One region of the Gordonia iterans genome, then DNA from elsewhere that is predicted to be linked to it. Evidence: predicted binding sites of a transcription regulator. Region 1 holds the regulator's gene; each other region holds the start of a gene.
The links. The regulator LexA, encoded in region 1, represses DNA repair genes until DNA is damaged. The targets are predictions, from matches to a motif close to CGAACANNTGTTCG.
Positions count from the first base shown of each region.

Region 2: a site for LexA is predicted at 1,955-1,968, ahead of C6V83_RS06645 (HNH endonuclease signature motif containing protein). Genes of this name have one in related genera too.
Region 3: a site for LexA is predicted at 1,908-1,921, ahead of C6V83_RS04185 (DUF222 domain-containing protein). Genes of this name have one in related genera too.

Region 1 covers NZ_CP027433.1:2,093,849-2,098,035, forward strand. Annotated here, with positions in the region: gene C6V83_RS09605 (putative PEP-binding protein) at 1-1,418, shown strand, start outside; gene lexA (transcriptional repressor LexA) at 1,434-2,132, opposite strand; gene C6V83_RS18720 (LysM peptidoglycan-binding domain-containing protein) at 2,297-2,971, shown strand; gene nrdR (transcriptional regulator NrdR) at 3,027-3,485, shown strand; gene hrpA (ATP-dependent RNA helicase HrpA) at 3,499-4,187, opposite strand, start outside.
Region 2 covers NZ_CP027433.1:1,404,734-1,408,920, reverse strand. Annotated here, with positions in the region: gene C6V83_RS06655 (serine hydrolase) at 153-1,109, opposite strand; gene C6V83_RS06650 (HdeD family acid-resistance protein) at 1,247-1,831, shown strand; gene C6V83_RS06645 (HNH endonuclease signature motif containing protein) at 2,056-3,453, shown strand; gene C6V83_RS06640 (putative quinol monooxygenase) at 3,764-4,084, opposite strand; cobalamin riboswitch at 4,143-4,187, shown strand, end outside.
Region 3 covers NZ_CP027433.1:908,086-912,272, forward strand. Annotated here, with positions in the region: gene C6V83_RS04175 (AMP-binding protein) at 1-1,102, shown strand, start outside; gene C6V83_RS04180 (hypothetical protein) at 1,124-1,753, opposite strand; gene C6V83_RS04185 (DUF222 domain-containing protein) at 1,939-3,498, shown strand; gene C6V83_RS04190 (DUF2461 domain-containing protein) at 3,512-4,144, opposite strand; gene C6V83_RS04195 (LysR family transcriptional regulator substrate-binding protein) at 4,169-4,187, opposite strand, start outside.

The sequences.
Region 1 (4,187 bases):
ACCGCGCCTGGATCGGCACGGCGAACACGCTGATCGCTGACGGCACGCCGGCTGCGGCCGCTACTGTCGCCGCCATCGACAAGATCGCCGAGATGTTCACCAAGCTCGGCGGGTTGATGGCCGAGCGAGTCACCGACCTGAAAGACATCCGCGACCGCGTCGTCGCCGAGATTCTCGGCCTCCCCGAACCGGGGATCCCGAACCCCGACGAGCCGTCGATCCTGTGTGCCGACGACTTGGCGCCGGCCGACACCGCCGGACTGGATCCCGCTCGCGTGATCGCACTGGCCACCCGGCTCGGCGGACCGTCCAGTCATACGGCGATCATCGCGCGTCAACTCGGTATCCCGTGTGTCGTGGCGATCGCCGAACTCGACCGGATTCCGACCGGGGGCACGGCTTTCGTCGACGGTGAGCGTGGCGTCGTCGGTCTCGACCCGGACGTCGAGGAGGTCGCCGCAGCGGTGGCGAAGGCGCGAGAGGCGGCCGCGGCCGCCTCGGCGTGGAAGGGGCCGGGGCAGACGTCCGACGGTCACCGCGTGCTGATCCTCGCCAACGTCGCCGACGGACCCTCCGCCCGGGCCGCCGCCGAACCGGGGGTCTTGGAGGGTGTGGGCCTGTTCCGAACCGAGCTCGCGTTTCTCGATCGCGGGGACGAGCCGAGCGTCGACGAACAGACTGCTCTCTACCGAGCGGTGATCGACGCGTTCGACGGTGACAAAGTGGTGATCCGGACGCTCGACGCCGGGTCGGACAAGCCGCTTAAGTTCGTGAACCATCCGGATGAGGCCAATCCGGCGATGGGGGTGCGCGGCAACCGCATCGCCACGCCGCACCCGGAGATCCGCATCCATCAGCTCGACGCGATCGCCGCGGCCGCAGCGGCTGCGACGGCTGCACCCTGGGTGATGGCGCCGATGATCGCCACCGTCGCCGAAGCCCGCGAGTTCGCAGCACTGGTCCGCGAGCGAGGGCTGGTCCCGGGAGTCATGGTGGAGGTCCCCTCGGCGGCGGTGCAGGCCGATCAGATCCTGGCCGAGGTCGACTTCGTGTCGGTCGGCACCAACGATCTGACGCAGTACACGATGGCCGCAGACAGGATGTCGCCGGAGCTGGCCGCGCTCACCGATCCCTGGCAGCCGGCTGTGCTGGCCCTCATCGAGCGCGTCGGAGCAGCGGGGACAGCGCAAGACAAGCCAGTGGGCGTCTGCGGTGAAGCGGCGGCCGATCCGCTGCTGGCGTGCGTTCTGGTCGGCCTGGGGGTCACATCGCTCTCTTCGGCTCCGGCGGCGGCGCCCGCCGTCGGACTCAAGCTCGGATCGGTGACGCTCGATCAGTGTCGGGCCGCGGCGAGGGCGGCGGTCGCCGCCGACAGCGCCGCGGGGGCGCGCGACGCCGCTCGCGCCGTCCTCGGTTGACGGTTCCGAACTCGCTCAGACGCGGCGCAGTACGCTCACGACCTTGCCGAGGACCGCGGCGTCGTCGCCGGGGATGGGCTCGAAGTGTTCGTTGTGCGGCATCAGCCAGACGTGACCGTCGACCCGCTTGAAGGTCTTGACCGTGGCCTCGCCGTCGATCATGGCGGCGACGATGTCGCCGTTCTCGGCGACGTTCTGCTGGCGGACCACCACCCAGTCGCCGTCGCAGATGGCTGCGTCGATCATCGACTCGCCGACCACTCGCAGCAGGAAGAGCGAGCCCTCGCCGACCAGTTCCCGGGGCAGCGGGAAGACGTCTTCGACCGCCTCTTCGGCCAGGATCGGACCGCCGGCGGCGATCCGGCCGAGCACGGGGACATAGGCGGCCGAGGGGCGATCGGGCTCGGCCGTGGCATCGGCGCCCGGAGGCGGGGTGCGCTGATCGTCGCGCACGTTCACCGCACGGGGCCGGTGCGGGTCACGCTTGAGCAGCCCCCGCCGCTCGAGGGTGCGCAGCTGGTGCGCCACGGACGAGGTTGAGGTGAGGCCGACGGCCTCACCGATCTCCCGAATGCTCGGCGGGTAGCCGCGTTCCCGCACGGACGAACGGATGTACTCGAGGACTTCGCGCTGCCGCTGGGTCAGCGAGGCCTCCAGGGTCGCGGTCGACAGGTGTGGGTCGACCTTCGACAGGCTCTTGGGTCCGTCGGTCATCGCCGGTCCTTTCCTCGTGCTTGATTCTCGTACGGTCGGTTCACAATTTAGTCGAGTAGGTCACAGAACTCAAACATTTGTTCGACGTGTCGCGACTTTTGTCGGACCCGTGGTGTTAACTGTCGAACAAGAGTTCTTCGAACACACGAACGATGGGAGTTTCGATGACCGAGTCGCTGAAGACCCGCGCGGACCGCACCGGCCAGGAGCGCGCAGCGCACTGCGACGCGAGCCCGATGACCTGCGATGTTCCGGTGGTGCTGAGCCGTTCCACCGAGTCCTGGGGCACTGAATCCGCGGGCTGCCTGACCACCGGTCGCAGTCCCCAGACGCACCGGCGCGCCGTGCGGCTGAGCGCGAACACTCCGATTCGGACGAGCGGTACAGGACACCCGGGCGGTGCCCACGACGTTTCCGGCAGCCGTTCGAACACCGGCCGTTCGACCACCGGGAGTCCGAAGAGCGGTCGTTCGAACAGCCGCCGCTCGGAGCGGTCGCGCCGCGCGCGTCACCGCGGCCTCGTCGAGCACAGCGCGGTCGCCCCGGCGATCGCGCGTCGCCGGCGCTGGGCCGCCGGCTTGCTTCTGGGGGTCGGCTGTGCGGTCGTCGTGGCAGTGCTCGGCGTGGTCGGCGAGGACTACTCGGACGCGGCGACCGGTGCACCCGCTGCGACCGAGGTGGTGCACGTGCGCAGCGGCGAGTCGCTGGCGGCACTTGCTGCGCGCATCGCCCCCGAGGAGCCGACCGCAGCGGTGATCGCCACCGTGCGCGAGCTGAACGATCTTCAGACCGCCGGGCTGCGCCCCGGGCAGGCTCTGCTGGTGCCTGCCTACCGCTAAGGGTGAGACGGTGAGCGGCCGAGTACTGCGGTGGACGGGCAGGTACCCTGAGTGCATGCGATGCCCGTTCTGCAAGAACGACGACACCCGAGTGGTTGATTCGCGCGCGTCGGACGACGGTATGGCGATCCGCAGGCGACGGTCCTGCAGCGAATGCGGGCGCCGTTTCACGACCGTCGAGTCGGCGGTACTCGCCGTGGTCAAACGCAACGGGGTCACCGAACCCTTCTCTCGTGAGAAGGTGATGAAGGGCGTGCGCCGGGCGTGCCAGGGTCGGCATGTCGACGAAGACAAGCTCGCCAAGCTCGCTGAGGCCGTCGAGGACACCGTGCGCTCCTCGGGTTCGGCGGAGGTCCCGAGCAACGAGGTGGGCCTGGCCATCCTGGGGCCGTTGCGTGAACTCGACGAGGTCGCGTATCTGCGTTTCGCATCGGTGTACCGGTCGTTCGAGTCGGCCGAAGACTTCCAGCGCGAGATCGACGAGCTGCGCAAGGACCGTGACCCCGTCGCCTGAATCGTGGAGAGCGTCAGGTGAACGCGTCGAGCGCCTTCACCACGCGTTTCTCGGAGATCGGTCCAGCGGTGCCGAGCTGCTGAGCGAACAAGCTGACTCGTAGTTCCTCGATCATCCAGTGCGCCATCTCGTTGAGGGCATCGTGACGGACCTCCGGCAGCTGGGCGAGCCGCTGATTCCAATGGGCGATGACGCGATCGACGGTGTCGAGTCCCGCATTGTCGCGGGCCGCCGATCCCGGTAGGGCCGCCAACCGCGCGCGTGCAGCAGCGAGATAGCGGGCCAATCGCCGTAGATGGACGAGTGGCGTGTCGGCGACGAAGCCGTCGAACACCAGGTGGGCCAGTTGATCGGCGACATCGTCGGCGGCGGCGGACCCGCTGTGCCGGTCGATCTCGTGGCGGAGACCCGCCGTCTCGGCGAGCGCCGACACGGCGTGCTGAAAATACTCCGGAGCCGCGGCGCGGATCTGCGGGGAGAGTCGCTCGGCCAGGGCGGAGAACTCGGTCGGGCGCCGAAGTGCGGCGAGGTCCTTCTCGCCCGCGAGCGCGTCGGCGATCGCCCGCCGGGTGCAATCGGCGAAGAGTCTCTGCGGATCGGCGTACGGGCTCTGGCTCAGCGCCAGGCGGTCGGCGGGCGGCAGTCCGCTCGCGACCTTCTTGGTCAGTGGCGGGATGGCGGTCTCCAGCAGGGCCTGCACAC
Region 2 (4,187 bases), 690 kb from region 1:
CGAAGGCCCACGCACTCAGTCGAAGCTGGCGTCCAGGACGCCGGACACACATCCACCGCTGCGGTGGCGACGAACATTCACTAACCTCAACGAAGCGACCGCATGTACGAATCTACCCCGGGTGGACGTGTCAGCGCCGCGACCGCTTCTCACTACGTCCAGGTCCGGTTCCCGTCCGCGAACAATCGAGCGACAACACCCGTTACGGTATCGCGCGCATGTGCCGCGCTCTCGTCATCAGAGTCGATGCCCTCGGAAGTCTGCGGAAGCTCGACGGTGCCGTCTGTGTACTGCACGTCCTCGGCGACGTGCACCGCGAGGACGTAGCGGCCATCGGGACCGAACGCACCCGTCGTCAGATGGATCCACCGATCCGCGACACAGCACATCCAGCCCTGCTTCAGCGCGGCCAATTCCGCACGACCGAGCACCGCCGCGAGTCCGAACCGCTGGTCGTAGCCGTCGGCGCCCACGTCGGTCCAGGCTTCGAGGTGACCAAGGATCCGGTCCGTCCACGAGTCCCGTTCGCCGAGCAGATGCGCGTAGAAGCCGGCGAGGTCGGACGCGGTGGTGCGCGTGTGCGGCCACCGCCCGTCCGGCGACGCGGCCGTGCTGGTCAGCCCGAACCGATGTGCGACTGCCCCGACCAGCGCAGGCCCGCCCAGTCGGCCCCAGAGCACGGTGGCGGCGACGCCGTCGGACGCCGACAGCATCGGCCCGAGCAGTGCGTCGTCGTCCACGGTGACGGCCCGTTCGCCCGTGGCGGCCAGAAACGCCGCCCGAGATGCGATGAAGAGCTTCGCCACCGACGCGGTCAGCAGTTGCTCGTTCTCATCGAGACCGACACGTTCACCGGTCGCACGATCGACGAGCACCAGCGAGACGCGGGCTCGTCGTGCCTGGGCCCACGCCTGCACAGCGTCCAAGCGTTCTCCGGCCTCGGCCACCAGGCTTCGCACGGCCGGCGCCGCCGACCCGCCGTCGTGCACGACCTTCACCAGGCAGGCGGGCATACTCACGAGCAGCAGAACGACGAACAGCGCCGCCAGGTACCGACGTCGGTCCCGGCCCGGACCCCCCGCCACCTCGAAGGCGCCGATTCCGGACATACCACCACGGTAACCCTGTGCTCGCAGGTTCGCGCGACGCCTGATTCGAACTCTCGTGAGGCCGCCCGCCGAGCGGTATGGTCAGCACAACTCCGGGTGCGCGGTGCGTTCGGAGACACCAAAACCAAGGGGAGAGAATGACATCCGGCAATTCATTGGGCAGCACACTGCTCGACGGCGTGGATCACATCGTCGACCGCACCTGGAAGAGCTTGCTCGGCATCGGCATCGTGTCGATCATTCTGGGCATCATCGTGCTGGTCTGGCCGGGCAAGACCCTGGCCGTCGTCGCGATCCTGTTCGGCATCTACCTCGTGATCTCCGGCATCTTCCAGGTGATCGCGACCTTCGGCGCCCCGGATGCGAGCGGCTGGTGGCGCTTCCTCACGTTCGTGTCGGGTGCACTCTCGTTCATCCTCGGCATCTTCGCGCTGCGGAACATCGGCGAGTCGCTGATCCTGCTCGCGATCTGGATCGGTATCAGCTGGATCTTCCGCGGCATCGCCGGCTTCTCGCTCTACGTCGGCTCAGCCGGGCTGCCCGGACGCGCGGCGGGCATCCTCCTGTCGATCGTCACGGTGGTCGCGGGCGTGATCCTGATCGTCAGCCCGGTCACGTCGATCGCGACGCTCGCCCTGGTCACCGGCATCCTGTTGATCGTCGTCGGCGTCGTCGAGGTGATCGACGCCTTCACCCTCAAGAGCTCGGCGCCGACCAGCTGACGCCCACACCGCACCGACGGCTGCGCCGGCCGATCCTTTCGATCGCCGGCGCAGCCGTTCGCGTTTTGTCGGCGCCCTCTCCTGATCCGGATTTGTCGGAGGGGTGCCGTACATTACTCAGTACGAACATAAGTTCGAATACTGAGTGGCTGTCTCCGATCGACGTAGGCACGCTCGACCAGCCGAAACGTTGTTCCTTCGACCACACCCGGGAGGTGCCTCCGATGGACTCAGTCGCACTCATCACGATCGCCGACCTGCTGGCCGACGACGTGACCCCGACCGCCACACACGAGCCGAACCTGGCGGACTTCTTCGATGCGGCCAGACCCGTCGATGACGACGGCGAGCTCCTCGCCGTCACCGCGGCACTGCTGCGGCTGCGCAACACCGTCGATCACGCACTCGCCCGAGGGGCTGCCACGATCGAGCGCGTCGGCCTCCCCGCGCGCAAGCACGTCCGCTCGGCGGTGGGGATCCTGACCGAACTCGGGGCCGCCCCCGCAGTCGCGTATCGGGCGGCACGCCTCGGACGAGCCTGCGGCGACACCACCGTCGGCGCCGTGACCCGCGGAATGCGAGACGGAGCGGTGTCGGCCGAGTTGGGCGACGCCGTCGTCACGGGCTTGGACCATGTCGACGACCGCGCGGTCCTGTCCGAGGACGACAGAAGCAGAGTCCTACATTCGCTGCTGGTGCAGACGACACCCGCACGGGTGAAGGAGAAGGCACATGCCTGGGCTATCCGCCTGGCCCCGGCGACCGGCGACGACGGGCAGGTGCCGGTCGCCGAACGGGACGACCTCAACGCGATGACACTCGACCGGACCGACGACGGTCGCGTCGCGGTGACCGTCGACCTCGACGTGGTCGCCGGCGAAGAACTCAGTGCCGCTCTCGATCCGCTGACCCGGCCCGTTCCCGAGCCCGACGGATCGGAAGACAAGCGCTCAGCCAAGCGGCGGCGCGCGGACGCCTTCACCCACATCGTGCGGACCTTTCTCTCGCACTCGGATCGGCCCGAGTCCGGCGGGGTGCTCCCGCACGTCACGCTCACTGTGCCGGCCGCGGTCGTGGCCGACGGACGGCTGGTCGACGCCGTCGCTCGGCCCGAGGGCGATCAGAGTGTCCGTCTGCCGAGGGCCGACCTCGACGCTGATGTCACCGGGGTGCCGTCGCTCGGATTCAGCGGACCGGTCTCGGCGCGCACGGCCGAGCTGGTGATGTGCGACGCGTCAGTCGCGCTCGCGCTGCTCGACGAGCACGGAGTCCCGCTGAACGTCGGACGCGAGAAGCGTCTCTTCCCTCCTGGTCTACGCAAAGCCCTGGCTATCCGTGATCACGGATGCGCTTTCCCGGGGTGCGGACTCCCACCGAGCTGGTGCGACGCCCACCACGCCGAGCACTGGGAGAACGGCGGGCCGACGTGTCTGGACAATGGGGTGCTGCTCTGCCGACGGCACCACACCCTGATCCACCACGGAGGCTGGCAGGTGTTCATCGGCCACGACCGTCACCCCTGGTTCGTCCCGCCCGCCGACCCCGACCATCCGAAACAGAGAACGGAACCGATCCCCTCGAACAGCCGACGAACACTCACTCTGCTGCCCGGTGCCGCCTGACCACGGGTAGGTCCTGCACGACGACCTGACGCCACTGTCCGACAACGACTCTCGCCATCGGTGCGAGCCCCGAGACCACCTGAACAAGTGCCGGAACTCCCCGGCGCTGTGCGTTACTTGAGAACTCCATACAGCTCGCGGTCCCGAGCGGCTCGCGCCACACACGTCCGGTACGGCGCCGGGGACGTGCTGTGAGATGACGTGTGGTGAGATGACGCCCATCTCCGCCCCGCGCGAGCCGCTCCCCGGGCCCGTGGGGAATCGGACGACACCCACCGCGTCGGGACGGGTCACGCACCGCCAGGTCGACTCACTCGACGGCCAGTTCGCCGAGCGCGTCCCACTCGTCGCGGTCCAGTTGCACATTGCGCGCCCGCGGGGTCTCCTGCAGCAGCGGCGGCAGCTCCCGCTGGGCCTTGCGGAAGTGGTCGCTGGTGACGTGCGCCTCGGCGGCGTCGTCCTGGAATGCTTCGACCAGCACGTACTCGTGCGGATCGTCGACGCTGCGCGACCAGTCGAACCACAGATTCCCCGGTTCGGCGCGGGTGGCCTCGGTGAACTCCCGGGACAGCTCCGGCCAGTCGTCGGCGTGCTCGGGCTTGACCTTGAATTTCGCGACGATGAGGATCATGCCCTCCAGTGTGTCACCGGCTGCCGGGCCCGGCCATCGGTCCAGCCGGTCCGCGGTACCATTCTCGCGACGTCGCGGTGTTCGGGAAGTCCGGTGGAAAGCC
Region 3 (4,187 bases), 1.2 Mb from region 1:
AGAGATCTACCTGATCTACACCGGCGGCACCACAGGCTACCCGAAGGGCGTCGTCTGGCAGCACGACGACTTCTTCCGCAAGCCGATCTCCGGCGGCAATCCGTACGGTCCGGCACGCGAGAGCTATGAGGAACTTGCCCGCGAGGTGAAGAACTTCCCGTCGATCGCCTTCCTGATCGCGGCGCCGCTGATGCACGGCGCGGCGTCGTACTCGTTGTTCACGTTCCTCTCACTGGGCGGACGACTGATTCTGGAACGCGACTTCGACCCGGAGAAGATCGTCGGCAACATCGAGCGGGACGGCACGCAGACCATCCTGATCGTCGGCGATGCGATGGGCATGCCGTTGGTGGAGGAGATGGAGCGGCGGGCCGGGGAAGTTGATCTGTCGACCCTGTTCATGATCGCCTCGGGCGGAGCGATCTGGAGCAAGAGCGTGCGCGATCGCTTCCACAAGATCAAGCCCGAGCTGGTGCTGCGCGACAACTTCGGTGCCTCCGAATCCGGCAACGACGGCGAGATCATGATGGACGAGAACGGCAACATGAAGGTGCCGCCGACCGACCGGATGATGGTGGTGGACGAGAGGTTCCACCGCATCACCACCCCGAACGAGGTCGGATACATCGCGCGCGTCGGCAACATCCCGCAGGGCTACTACAAGGATCCGGAGAAGACGGCGCGCACCTTCCCGACCATGGAGGACGGGACGCGGATCTCCGTCCTCGGCGATATGGGATACGTCGACGAGGAGGGCAACATCGTGTTCCTCGGCCGCGGCAGCCAGTGCATCAACACCGGCGGCGAGAAGGTGTACGCCGAGGAGGTGGAGGCCGCACTCCACGGGCACCCGGCCGTCGCCGACGCCCTCGTCGTGCCGATCGACGACCCGAAGTACGGCCAGCGGGTGGCTGCGGTGGTGCAGGTCGCCGAGGGGGCCGTCGAACCGACGCTCGACGAACTGCAGGAATTCTGCCGAGGGACGCTCGCCGGCTACAAGGTGCCGCGCACCATCGTGGTGGTCGACGAGGTGCGACGCACCCCCGCAGGCAAGGCCGACTACCGGTGGGCCAAGAACGCCGCGGGTTCGGTCAGCGCGTAAGCCGGGGACCGGTCGCGTCCGCTACGACGGAGCCGGGTCGACGGTCAGCCCGCCGAGCGCATCGAGCACTGCGGCGCGAGTGCGCTCCGCGGTGCGCTGGTGGAGGCTCAGCGCCTCCCAGTGCGCGCCGAGGTCGTCGTTCCGCTCCTCGGCGAGCACGGTGCCCATCCGCTCCAGGAGGGCTTGGTACCCGCGCCGATGCCACTGGTCGACGACGGCCTGTGCCAGGGCCGGCAGGTCCGCGTCGGTGGGCAGCGGCCACGGGCCCGCGGGGTTCGGCGAGGCGATCTCCATCAGGAGGTTGCGGAACGGGGCGGTGGCTCTCGGATCGGTGAAGTGTCGTGCGAGATCGGCGGGCGCGAGCGGTGCGGCGGCGTCGACGGACTCGACGACGAGGCGGAACACCTCGCCGTGCCCGGGCAGATAGAAAAGCGGTGCGTGCGCCGCGAGCCGGCCGTCGCCGACCAGCGCGCGGACGATGCTCGTCGTCAGTTCGCCGGGCGCCCACACGAGGGCGGTGAGGAATTCGCGTTCGACGGCGACGGTCGCACCGATCTCGTCGAGGGAGACCGGAATGCCGAAGTCGGCGACGTCGTCGTGCGAGGCGACGGTCTCCAGTTCGGGGCGGTCGCTCTGATCGGGGTGTGTCACGCGCGGTGCCGTTCGCCTGGTGTGTGCTGACCACCTCGACGATACGTCGACCGCGCCCGGTGATCCGGTCTTCTCCCCGATCAGATGGGGTGCCGGCAGGTAGGCATCCCGGGAGCGCGTTTCTGTCCTACCCCTGAGGCATACTGTTCTCGATCGAACATACGAGCGATTCGGGGGTGTTGGGGATGAGTGGGGGGACGACGGCGTGGCCGGCGATGGATTTGTCGGCGGTGGGGATCGGGCCGGTCTCGGAGGGGTTGGCGGAGCCGGATCAGATGAACGCTTTTCTGCGGGTGGTGTGTGATACGCGGGCGGGGGAGTCGTATCTGATGTGGCGCCGGTATATGGCGATCGCGGAGATGGTGGATCTGGCGGTGGGTTGGGCTGCTGATGCGGACGCCGATCGTGAGGCGCATCGTGTGTTGGAGCCGCGGACGATGGTGGCGGCGCGTGTGCAGGTCGGGTTGTCGGTCGGTAGCGGGGGCGCGCAGGCGATGGTCGATCGGGCTGAGGCGGCGCGTGATCGTATTCCGCACTGCGGTGAGCTGTTGCGGGACGGGGTGGTGTCGGTGCAGACCTTCAGTTTGTTGGTGTTCGAGACTGCGGCGGTGACTGATCGGGAGTTGCTGGCGTTGATCGACCTGACGCTCGCGCAGGCGTTGCGGGAGCTGGGGGCGGTGTCGAACTCTCGTGCGCAGAAGACGGCGCGGTCGGTGGTGCGGCGGATCGATCCCGAGGGTGCGCGGCGGGACCGTGAACAGGCCAGGGCCGCTGAGCGTGTGCAGTCGTTTCCGGTCGGTGGGGACATGGCGACGATCGCGATCACCGGTTCGTGTGAGGACGTCGCGCAGGCCGAGGCCGGGGTCGAGGCTACTGCGGCGGGGGTGTGCGAGAACGATCCGCGGAGCGTGGCGGCCCGGCGCAGTGCGGCGGCGTTGGCGCGGTTGAAAGGGGTGGCGTTCACGTGTGCGTGCGGTGCCGATGATTGCGCCGCGCGCCTGAGTCAGGAGGAGATCGACGCGCGGTGTGCGCGTCTGGTGGTGCATGTGGTGTGTCCCGGTTCGACTTTGGAGGGCGGGGATGAACCGGGGGTGCTCGACGGCTACGGCGCCATCGACGCCGGCTTGGTGCGCGACATCGTCGCGCGTGAGGACGTCGCGGTCCGCACGCTCGATCTGGCCGAGCTGAGTAAGGCCACCGCGCGGGCCGCGGATCGGTATCGGCCGACCGCGGCGTGTGAGGTGGCGGTGCGTACGTTGTTCGGTCAGTGCACCTGGCCGGGGTGTAGTCGGCAGGCGTGGCGGTGCGATCTGGATCATGTGTGTGAATACAATCATGCCGATCCGGCGGCGGGTGGGGCGACGTGTTTCTGCAACCTCAATCCGAAGTGCGAGTTCCATCATCTGATCAAGACTTTCGGTGAGGGGTGGCTCGATGATCAGGTGATCGATGCGCACGGAGTGATCTGGACCGAGGTGAGTACCCCGGAGGGGTTCACCGTGCGTAGTCAGGCCCTCAACACGTGGCTGCTGCCCGATCTGGGGCTGATCCCGTGCACGCACGGCGAGCCGCTGGTGCCCGGTGTGCCCGTCGCGGGTGAGGAACCGATGCGCACGAGCACCCGGCTCGAGGCCAAACACGCCTACCGGATGCGGTTGCGTGCCGAGCATCGTCGGGCCGCCCAGAGCAGTTCGGTGAACATCATCGCGCCGATGTTCGACGACGACACCCCACCCCCGTACTGAGCGCGGCTGCTGGTCAGACCTGGCCGTAGCGGGTGGCCCAGTCGATCAGCGGGGTCACCCGGCGCCAGTCCGCGCGGATCTTGTCGGCGAGGGCGGGGGTGTGGATCACGCCGTCGAAGCCGTAGTCGCGCATCGCGGTGATCGACTTGTACCGGAGCAGGTCGATCCGGGGGTGGTCCCTGGCCCAACCGCGGGGCGCGGTCTTGAGGCGGTCGCCGCCGATCTCCCAGCCTTCCTCGGTGAGCCGGTCGAGGATCTTCGCCAACTCGGCACCGTGCTTGGGGTGGTCGATCGCGGTGCGGATCGCGGCGAGTCGGTCGGCGGTCGCGTCGTAGAATCCGCCGCCGACGCGGAAGCCGGGCGCGGCGATCTCGACGTAGTAGCCGGTCGCCGGTGCGGACGCCACGAAGGCCCCCTGATGCGTCTTGTACGGGGTCTTGTCCTTGCTGAACCGGACGTCGCGGTGTGGCCGGAAGATCTTGGCGGGACCGAACTCGTCGGCGAGCACCTCGGTGAGCGCGACCATGGGGGCGCGCACCGCCGACGCGTAGACACCCTTGTTCGCCTCCCAGAAGACCTTCGAGTTGTCGACCTCCAGATCGTCGTAGAAGTCGAACGCGGCCTCGCTGAACCCGTCGAATGTCATGGCTCCGACACTAGTGCCGCAAAGCTATGAGTGAACCGCCCGT